Regions from separate parts of the Thermaerobacillus caldiproteolyticus genome, predicted to be linked through region 1. Evidence: a T-box and tRNA genes for the amino acid it is inferred to sense, from the RefSeq annotation. Region 1 holds a T-box; the other holds one or more tRNA genes.
The links. The T-box of region 1 lies ahead of ileS (isoleucine--tRNA ligase). A T-box ahead of a tRNA ligase gene usually reads a tRNA of that ligase, here a tRNA-Ile.
Positions count from the first base shown of each region.

Region 2: it has a tRNA-Ile gene. The T-box ahead of ileS (isoleucine--tRNA ligase) is inferred to sense a tRNA for this amino acid. The anticodon was not compared.

Region 1 is NZ_CP064060.1:552,629-557,993, forward strand. It holds gene ISX45_RS02960 (cell division protein SepF) at 1-317, shown strand, start outside; gene ISX45_RS02965 (YggT family protein) at 324-593, shown strand; gene ISX45_RS02970 (YlmH family RNA-binding protein) at 644-1,417, shown strand; gene ISX45_RS02975 (DivIVA domain-containing protein) at 1,495-2,007, shown strand; T-box leader at 2,055-2,284, shown strand; gene ileS (isoleucine--tRNA ligase) at 2,335-5,109, shown strand; gene lspA (signal peptidase II) at 5,219-5,365, shown strand, end outside.
Region 2 is NZ_CP064060.1:2,098,010-2,103,374, forward strand. It holds gene ISX45_RS10495 (MFS transporter) at 1-541, opposite strand, end outside; gene sodA (superoxide dismutase SodA) at 895-1,503, opposite strand; tRNA gene ISX45_RS10505 (tRNA-Ile) at 1,703-1,776, opposite strand; gene ISX45_RS10510 (methyl-accepting chemotaxis protein) at 2,140-3,912, shown strand; gene ISX45_RS10515 (DUF1189 domain-containing protein) at 4,108-4,884, shown strand; gene pstA (phosphate ABC transporter permease PstA) at 4,946-5,365, opposite strand, start outside.

The DNA of each region.
Region 1 (5,365 bases):
CGAAGCAAAATGTCGTCAGCTTGCAAAGCGTGCAAAAATCATCAAAAGTCGTATTAATTGAACCGAGAGCGTATGCTGAAGCGCAAGAAATTGCAGACCATTTAAAAAACCGCCGTGCCGTCGTTGTCAATTTACAGCGCATTCAACACGACCAAGCGAAACGTATCGTTGACTTTTTAAGCGGTACCGTGTATGCGATCGGTGGTGACATTCAACAAGTCGGCACAAAAATCTTTTTATGCACTCCGGATAACGTCGATGTGACCGGCTCGATTTCCGTCATTGCCGATGACGATACATCTATGAAGAGGTGGTAAACATTTATGCACAGTTTGCTTTCGTTTTTAACGACACTTATTGAAATCTATTCGTATGCGTTAATTGTATACATTTTAATGTCGTGGTTTCCGAATGCGCGCGACACAAAAATTGGTCAGATGCTTGCAGCGATTTGTGAGCCGTATTTAGAGCCATTTCGCCGCATTATTCCGCCGATTGGCATGATTGACATTTCGCCAATCGTTGCCCTTTTCGTCTTAAATTTTGCTACAAGAGGATTGTATGCGCTATTCAATATGCTAAACTTAGTATAGGGAATCCAGCACACGGGTTCCCTTCTTTATGAGAGTTAGGTGTGAATAACGTGAATCTGTATCAGCATTTTCGGAAGGAAGAACATCATTTTATCGACCAAGTGCTTGAATGGCGTGAAGCTGTAAAGACGCAATATTGCCCGAAATTAACAGATTTTCTTGACCCTCGTGAGCAAGAGATCGTTCGATTAGTGATCGGACATGATGAAGATGTGAACATCTCTTTTTTCGGTGGTGCTTCGTTTGTCGAACGACAGCGGGCGCTTTTGTACCCGCCTTATTTTCAACCGGAACAAGAGGATTTTGCCATCGCTCTTTTTGCTGTTTGTTACCCAAGTAAATTTGTATCGCTTGAGCATCGGCAAGTGTTAGGCTCACTGATGTCGCTGGGCTTAAAACGAGGGAAATTTGGTGACATCTTAATCAAAGATGAACACATTCAATTGCTCGTTGCCAAGGAAGTAGCCGACTATGTTCGTTTACATCTTGAGATGATTGGAAAAACGAAAATTTCCTTAGAAGAAAAGCCATTGACTGACATTATCATTCTTGAAGAGCAGTGGAACGAAGCGACGATTACCGTTTCGTCGTTGCGCCTTGATACCTTGTTGTCGCAAGCGTTTCATGTTTCGCGGCAAAAAACGCAGTCACTCATTGAAAACGGTCTTGTCAAAGTGAATTGGAAAGTGGTTGAACAAGCGCATTTTGAATGCAAAGAAGGAGACACGCTTTCAGTACGCGGGTTCGGTCGCTGTAAAATTTTTTCGATTGATGGCAAAACAAAAAAAGAGAAGTGGCGTGTGCATATTGGAACACAAAAATAATCGAACCATTGCAGGAATCAGGAGAAATATGTCGAATCGTAAAGAAAAAGGAATTATTGCAGACGGAGGTGGCACTCGTGCCTTTAACGCCATTAGATATTCATAATAAAGAGTTTAGCAGAGGATTTCGCGGTTATGATGAAGACGAAGTGAACGAATTTTTGGACCAAGTCATTAAAGATTATGAAATGGTTATTCGTGAAAAAAAACAACTCGAAGAAAAAGTAGCCGAGCTCACGGAAAAGCTCAGCTATTTCACCAATATTGAAGAAACATTAAATAAATCGATTTTAATTGCTCAAGAGACGGCAGAAGAAGTAAAACGAAACGCGCAAAAAGAGGCGAAGCTCATCATTAAAGAAGCGGAAAAGAACGCGGATCGCATCATTAATGAAGCACTCGCCAAATCGCGAAAAATTGCTCTTGAAATTGAAGAGTTAAAGCGGCAATCGAAAGTGTTTCGCACCCGTTTTCGCATGCTAGTCGAAGCCCAGCTCGAAATGTTAAACAACAGCGATTGGGACCATTTAATGGAATACGAGGTGCCAGAAATCGAAATGGATGAAAAGGAAGAAATCGGGCAATCTTGACGAAAATTGCTCTTTTCGCATATAATAACGAGTAAAATGAAGAATACGAACCAACGATGAGAGGGACAGTAGCTCTTTCATTAGCTTATTTCAGCGAGTCGAGGATGGTGGAAGCTCGACTAAGCGGAAAGAGTGAAGATCACCCTGGAGTTCCATGCTGAAAGAAAAGTAGGCAATGGCGCGTCATTCCCGTTACGAATGCAAAGAGGGCTATTCGTGCCTTTCGGGCATACGTAGTCAATAAGGGTGGTACCGCGAGACCGTTCTCGTCCCTTTTCGGGAGAGGGCGGTTTTTTATTTGATAGAAAAAAGTTGGAGGAATGAGGAATGGACTATAAAGATACGTTATTAATGCCGCAAACAGAGTTTCCGATGCGCGGAAACCTTCCGCAGCGTGAACCGCAAATTCAAGCAAAATGGGAAGAGATGGACATTTATCGCAAAGTGCAGGAGCGCACAAAAGATCGCCCATTATTTGTGCTGCATGATGGCCCGCCGTATGCGAACGGTGATATTCATATGGGGCATGCGTTAAATAAAATTTTGAAAGACTTTATCGTCCGCTATAAATCGATGAGCGGTTATTGTGCACCATACGTGCCTGGCTGGGACACGCATGGATTGCCGATTGAAACAGCGCTCACGAAACATAGAGGTGTCAACCGAAAGTCGATGAGCGTGGCGGAGTTTCGCAAGCTTTGTGAAGAGTATGCATATGAGCAGATCGACAATCAACGCCAACAATTTAAGCGCCTTGGCGTACGCGGCGATTGGGATAACCCGTACATTACGCTAAAGCCAGAATATGAGGCACAACAAATTAAAGTATTTGGTGCAATGGCGAAAAAAGGTCTCATTTACAAAGGGTTAAAGCCTGTTTACTGGTCTCCATCAAGCGAATCTGCCTTAGCTGAAGCAGAAATCGAGTATAAAGATAAACGTTCTCCTTCAATTTATGTTGCGTTTCCGATCAAAGATGGAAAAGGGGTGCTTGAAGGAGATGAGAAAATTGTCATTTGGACGACTACGCCATGGACGATTCCGGCAAACTTAGCCATTGCTGTTCATCCGGATCTTGAATATAGCGTCGTTCAAGTAAACGATGCAAAATATATCGTTGCCTCTGCGCTATTAGAATCGGTAGCAAAAGAAATCGGCTGGGAAGAAGCGAATGTCGTCAAAACGATTAAAGGAAATGAGCTTGAGTATGTCGTGGCGAAACATCCGTTTTATGATCGTGATTCGCTTGTTGTTTGCGGAGAACATGTCACGACGGACGCCGGAACAGGTTGCGTTCATACTGCACCGGGTCACGGGGAAGATGACTTTATCGTCGGTCAGAAATACGGGCTAGACGTTTTATGCCCAGTCGATGAGCGCGGCTATATGACAAAAGAAGCGCCGGGATTTGAAGGATTATTTTATGACGAAGCGAACAAAGCGATTACACAAAAATTGCAGGAAGTAGGCGCTCTTTTAAAGCTTGGCTTTATTACCCACTCGTATCCGCACGATTGGCGGACAAAACAACCGACGATTTTCCGTGCCACAGCGCAATGGTTCGCATCTATTGATAAAATTCGTAACGAATTATTAAAAGCTGTTGAAGAAACAAAATGGGTTCCAGCATGGGGAGAAACGCGTCTTCACAATATGATTCGCGATCGCGGTGACTGGTGTATCTCTCGTCAGCGTGCATGGGGAGTTCCGATTCCGGTGTTTTACGGCGAAAACGGCGAACCAATTATTACGGATGAAACGATTGAACACGTCTCCAACTTGTTCAGACAATACGGATCAAACGTATGGTTTGAACGTGAGGCGAAAGACTTATTGCCGGAAGGATTTACTCATCCATCAAGTCCAAACGGTAAATTTACAAAAGAGACCGATATTATGGACGTTTGGTTTGACTCTGGGTCTTCTCACCAAGCGGTGTTGGAAGAGCGCGATGACTTACAGCGTCCGGCTGACCTGTATCTTGAAGGTTCTGACCAATATCGCGGCTGGTTTAACTCTTCGCTTTCAACTGCAGTAGCGGTGACGGGGAAAGCGCCGTATAAGGGAGTATTAAGCCATGGGTTCGTGCTTGACGGAGAAGGCCGCAAAATGAGTAAATCGCTCGGTAACGTTGTTGTTCCAGCGAAAGTAATGGAGCAATTAGGGGCTGACATTTTACGTCTTTGGGTTGCTTCTGTCGACTATCAAGCAGATGTAAGAATCTCCGACAGCATTTTAAAACAAGTCGCGGAAGTGTATAGAAAAATTCGCAATACGTTCCGTTTTATGCTTGGTAACTTATTTGACTTTGATCCGGAGACGAATGCGGTTCCTTTAGCGGAATTGCGTGAAGTGGATCGCTATATGCTTGTGAAATTAAATCGCCTCATTGAAAAAGTAAAACATTCATATGAAACGTATGACTTTGCGGCAATTTATCACGACGTGAACAATTTCTGTACGGTCGATTTAAGTGCGTTCTACTTGGATTTTGCCAAAGATATTCTCTATATTGAAGCGCCAAATGATCAAGAGCGTCGCTCGATTCAAACCGTGCTTTACGAAACGGTCGTAGCCTTAACGAAGCTGATCGCACCAATTTTACCGCATACAGCCGATGAGGTATGGGGGCATATTCCAAACCGAAAAGAAAGAGAAGAGAGCGTTCAGCTTGTCGATATGCCGGAAGCCAAAGACATCGAAGGAGCAGAAGCTCTATTAGCGAAATGGGACACATTTATGAGTTTGCGCGACGATGTATTAAAAGCGTTGGAAGTAGCCCGAAATGAGAAAGTCATCGGTAAATCATTGACAGCAAGCTTGATCGTGTACCCAACTGCGGAAACGAAACAGCTGCTTGATTCGATCGAAGAAAATGTCAAACAGTTGTTCATCGTATCAGGATTTGAAATTGCTGGAGACTATGCAGACGCTCCTGAAGAGGCACAAAAATTCGCTACTATTGCGATTGTTGTCAAACCAGCGGAAGGTGAAACGTGCGAAAGATGTTGGGTCGTTACGCCGGAAGTAGGAGAAGACAAAGATCATCCAACATTATGTCCGCGTTGTGCCCGCATTGTGAAAGAACATTATTCAGCATAATTCAAAAAACGAGGCTAGCCTTATTAGCGGTGGCCTCGTTTTTTATGTAATTTGGCATGTTGGCGATTGTCTATAATTACATGATTATGCTACAATTCATAAAGTACATATGTCGAGTGGGGGTAGTCGTGTGGTATATTATGTGATTGCGCTGATCGTGATCGCCATTGATCAATTTGCCAAATGGCTTGTAGTGAAGTATATGCAGCTCGGAGAAAGCATTACCATCATTCCGAACGTGTTATACATTACTTCC
Region 2 (5,365 bases), 1.5 Mb from region 1:
AAATGGAGAAAATAAGCGTATATCCTTTGAATTTGACGAACGAAGAGATAATATAGCCAGCAATTATTGGACCAATCATCCCAGCAACAGAAGATAAAATTCCGAGAAACCCGTTAAAAAAATCACGTGTATCTGGTTCCGTAATTTCAAATGTTAACACATTAAACGCCAGCCAGTAAAATCCGTACCCGATCCCAAGCAATGCCCCAAGCAGCAACAAATAATCGTGTGCTCGATTTCCGACCAGTAACACAGTCACAAAAAAAATCGCTAAAAACGAAACACCGAGACGCAGCACAATAATGCGGTCAATTTTTTTCGCCAATCGACCTGCTACAATGAACGTGATAGGCTGCAATATAACAACTGCTAGATTGTATAACGCTAAATCACGAAATTCTCCTGACTGCTTCCACAAATAGATATTAACGAACGTGTTGGAAAGCGACACGCTCAGCGAGTAAAAGCCGCCAATGAATAACAATAAAAGCAATTCCCGATTCACATGAACATTTCCAATCATTTTTTTTACTATTGCCATTATAAACTCCCCTTTTCATCTAAAGGGTAGTTTGGCAAATTTTCGCCATCCTATACGCTTTCTTATGAAGAAAAGCAGAAATACCAAGGTTACTTAGAAGGACTTGGTGTTTCCGAAAAGAACATTGCACCTCAAAGGAAAAGGTGATTTTGTCATAAGAGAGCTGGACAAAACGACGGAGAAAGGTTATTTCCAGATGCCGCGCCTGCGATGACTCGGTGCAGCGAAGAAGTGGATTCAAGCAGGAGATACGTTGCGAACCGAGCTAGATGCTTCTCCTTAAAAAATTATAAATTCTGATATGCTAAAAAAAGATGGCCTCACTTATGAAGCCATCTTTGATTTCTCATTGATTATTTCGCCGCACTATAGCGTTTTGCCACTTCGTCCCAGTTCACGACATTCCAGAATGCTGCAATGTATTCAGGACGACGGTTTTGATATCTTAAGTAATACGCATGTTCCCAAACGTCTAAGCCAAGAATTGGTGTTTTCCCTTCCATAAGAGGTGAGTCTTGGTTTGGTGTGCTTGTAATTTCAAGCTCGCCGTTATTCACAACAAGCCATGCCCAACCAGAACCGAAACGAGTTGTTGCTGCTTTCGTAAATTCTTCTTTAAATGCTGCAAAGCTACCGAATTTTTTATTGATCGCTTCTGCTAATTCGCCTGTTGGCTCGCCACCGCCATTCGGTGAAAGAATTGTCCAGAAAAGAGAGTGGTTAGCATGTCCGCCACCATTGTTGCGAACTGCTGTACGAATGCTTTCTGGAAGTGCTTCCAAATTGCTGAGCAATTCCTCGATCGTTTTGTTTTGTAAATCTGCATGCCCTTCTAAAGCTGCGTTTAAGTTCGTAACATATGTGTTATGGTGTTTTGTGTGATGGATGTTCATTGTCTCTTTGTCAATGTGTGGCTCAAGTGCGTCATATGCATAAGGTAATTGAGGTAATTCAAATGCCATACAAACTCCTCCTTTATCATCGTTTATGTATTCCGAACGCAAGATAGTATATCCATCTTTGCGTTCGTTTAAAATTAGCTTACCAAAATTGCCACAATGTTTCAATTTATTTGCTTTTTCACTCATAAAAATTAGACTGTCCTAAAAATGATCGGACAGCCATATGAAAGCGTAGAACTCATCATCATAGAGATTTGGATGGACCCTGCAGGATTCGAACCTGCGACCAGACGGTTATGAGCCGTCCGCTCTAACCAGCTGAGCTAAGGGTCCAAGTTACATAAATTATTTTGGTGTTCCATCTGTCCCGCTCTCAGCTTAACTCCAGCTGTGACTCAAGCGGTGTATTAAAGTTGTCCCGATGAAGCCCATTTGAACGAGACCTCTCCTCAAAAAAGGGACATCTCGCCCAATTTCTAGCTGCATTTATCGCTGAAACCGTACCCTTTAGGTATTTCCGATTTTAACATATACAATGGAAAACGGTCAATGAAGTTTATAGAGAAGCTTAACAATTTCCATACACTATATTAACACTTTTCATACATTGGCTTAACAAAAACATAAAAATCATCGAATAAATTGGAAGTAATACCATTACATACATGGCTCAGGAAGCTCAAAGGAGAGTAAAAAATGAAAAAACGAGAACGATCATGGTCAGTCTCATTAAGCTTATTGAGAAGTTTTTTTGTTCTGCAAAGTTCAACGAAAAAGAAAGCAAAAATAAAACGTCCCTACATCTTTTCTCATCTTTCTTTTATAAACAAATTGAATCTGCAAACAATATTAGTGCTGGTCATTATTTTTATTACATGTATATCTTCCGCAATGATTGCTTATGTCGGCTACGAAAAAAACAAACAGATTGTCATTCGAGCAGTAGAGCAACAAATGCAGTTATCGACTGAAGTAATGATCGAAAAAATTTCTATGTTAAAGGCAACGGCTACGAATGAAGAATTTAATAAAAAGTTATCCTATGTGTTAGCATTAAACCAACAGAAATTTAAAGCCCTTCAGTTACAACCGATGCAGTTTACAATTACAAAAGAAAAAGCAATCAAAAAGCTGGCAGGATTTGATAGTCCTTTACCTTCTTTACCTCATTCAGTAATCGATAAAATGTATAGACAAAAACGAGGGATTTTTCACTTTCAAGGACTCACTTTATCTTATGCCTATTCAATGGATCTAAATGGAGAATTATATGTTTTAGCTCTTAAAGAACAAGAGTATTTGCAACCGGTTTTTGACTATGGACGTATAAGTATTCAAATCTCTCTTATTACAATATTTTTTGCAAGTCTCATCGGCTTTTTTATCATTCGTCAAGTTATCAAACCGATTGCTTTTTTAAAACACTCCATGCAACAAGTAGGACAAGGCAATTTACAAACAAGGATACAATTAACTGGTTCAAGTAAAGATATTCAGGCATTGGCTTACGGCTTTAATCAAATGGTTGATAGCCTTACTACTCTAATTGGACATTTGGATGCCAGTTCTAAACATGTAACGCTCTCCTCTGAGACATTGCGTCTCACAGCACACGAGTCGAAGCAAGCTTCTGAACAAATTGCGATAGCAATAAGTGAAGTGGCGATCGGAACAGAGAAACAGGCCAATTCCGCGATTCAAATTTCGCAATTTTTTCATGAAATCGCTAGAGGAATGGAGCAAGCAGCCGTTTCCATGGCAGACGTGGAAGTCTCGACGAACAAAGCCAATCATCAAGCATATATAGGAAATGAATTAGTGGACAAAACCGTGAAACAAATGAATTTAGTGCAAAAAACCGTAGGCGAAACAGCAGAAATAGTATATTTACTCGGTCAAAAATCGAAGCGAATTGATCAAATCGTGAACTTAATCAGTCAAATTGCTAGTCAAACGAACCTGCTTTCTTTAAATGCAGCTATCGAAGCAGCAAGGGCTGGAGAACATGGAAAAGGATTTTCAGTGGTGGCCAACGAAATAAGAAAGCTAGCTGCTCAAAGTGGACAAGCAGCTAAACAAATTCAAAAAATTATTGAAGAAATCCAACATGAAGTGGAACAAACTGTTCAATCGATGGCCCGCGGCGCTGAAGTGTTACAAGGCGGAATCAAAATGGTTCATCAAACAGATACAGCCTTTAAGGATATTGTACAGGCTGTGACAAATGTCTCGAAAGAATCGAAAGAGGTTTCCGCCATTGTCCACCAAGTCAGTGTACAAACGAAACAAATGTCTACGAATATGGAGGAAATAGCTTCGATTTCTCAACAGATTGCCGGAAATATGGAACATGTGGCCGCAATAGCACAGCAGCAAAGTACCTCTATGGATGAGGTTTCGCATGCAGCCCAATCTTTAAACGAATTAGTTAAACAATTAAATGAGGTGCTCCAAACATTTAAAGTCTAAGCGTCATTTCCCTCCTGAGATAGAACATCTTATCTTAGGAGGGTTCTTTCTCTTTGACAATCGATCGACCATATTCAATAGCGATATATGATTTATCATTTTCGCGTGTAGGAGTTTAGTCTTTTTTCTTGAAGTTGAATTATTGAGCTAGACAATATACAATGAGCATGGAGGACAGGGAAGGATGTGTAAGAGATGAATATGTTTATACAGTTATGGAAAAGCTTATATTCTCCAAAGGATATTGCACGATTTCGTTTTCAAAAAATCGGAAAAGCGATTTTATATGTATTCTTGCTGGCGCTCATTTTCACCTTGCCGCTTACCTATCATTTTACAACAAGCTTTCTTGAAGGAATTCGCTATACAAGCTCGTTACTTAAGAACGAAATTCCAGCTTTTACGATTGAGAACGGCGAACTCCATTCTTCAGCGACTCAGCCCATTGTCATCGACGAGCACGGATTGACCATCGTTTTTGATAGCACTGGACAAGTTACGAAAGAAGAAGTCGAGCGTTCTGGCAATGCTATCGGATTGCTGAAACATGAGGCGGTACTCGTCGCGAACAACCAAACACAATATTACAGTTATACGATGTTGCCTGAAATAACATTAACGAATCAAGATGTTCATACGTTTATCGAAACGCTCCAATCATTACTGCCTGTTCTTGTTCCTTTAACGTTTCTCCTTTTGTATCTTTTTACAAGTGCCAGTAAATTTGTCGGTGTTTCCGTTCTTGCCTTCATCGGTCTTATTTTGCGAAGCACACTCGACAAAAAAATTACGTATCGTCATACATGGGTGATGTCCGCTTATGCAGTGACGCTATCAACTGTCTTTTTTGCGATTATGGAAGCGCTGCAAGCTGTTGTTCCGTATGCTCCATTCATTCATTGGTTTGTTTCCATTACCGTGCTATTTTTAGCTATTAAAGAAATTCCCTCAGCAAAAATTCACCGTGAATAAAGATAAGGCCAATAAGCTACAGCCTGTAGCTTATTGGCTTTCTTCAATTAAGCAGCAGCCTTCATTCTTTTTTTGTTTTCCGCTTACTTCCCGCAAAATAATTTTGTAATAGCATAGAGATAAAGCGGGCGATAATATTAAACAAAAGAACCATGATAATTAAGACGGCCGCTGATTTTGCTGCAATTAACTTTGCATCTGGAACAATCCCTTCCGAATTTAGTTTCCAAATGTGTACGGTAAGGGTTTCAGCAGGGCGAAAAAGATTCAACGGATGTAACTTGCTTGATAAATCAGCAGAAGGATTTAAGAACGGAGTAGTCAAACCTGACGTATAAATCAACGCTGCTGCTTCTCCAAAAATTCTTCCTGCTGCTAAAATCACTCCAGTAATAATTTGTGGTAACGCTGCTGGAATGATGACTCTTACTAGCGTTTGCCATCTCGTCGCCCCTAATCCAAGACTCGCTTCCTTCACACT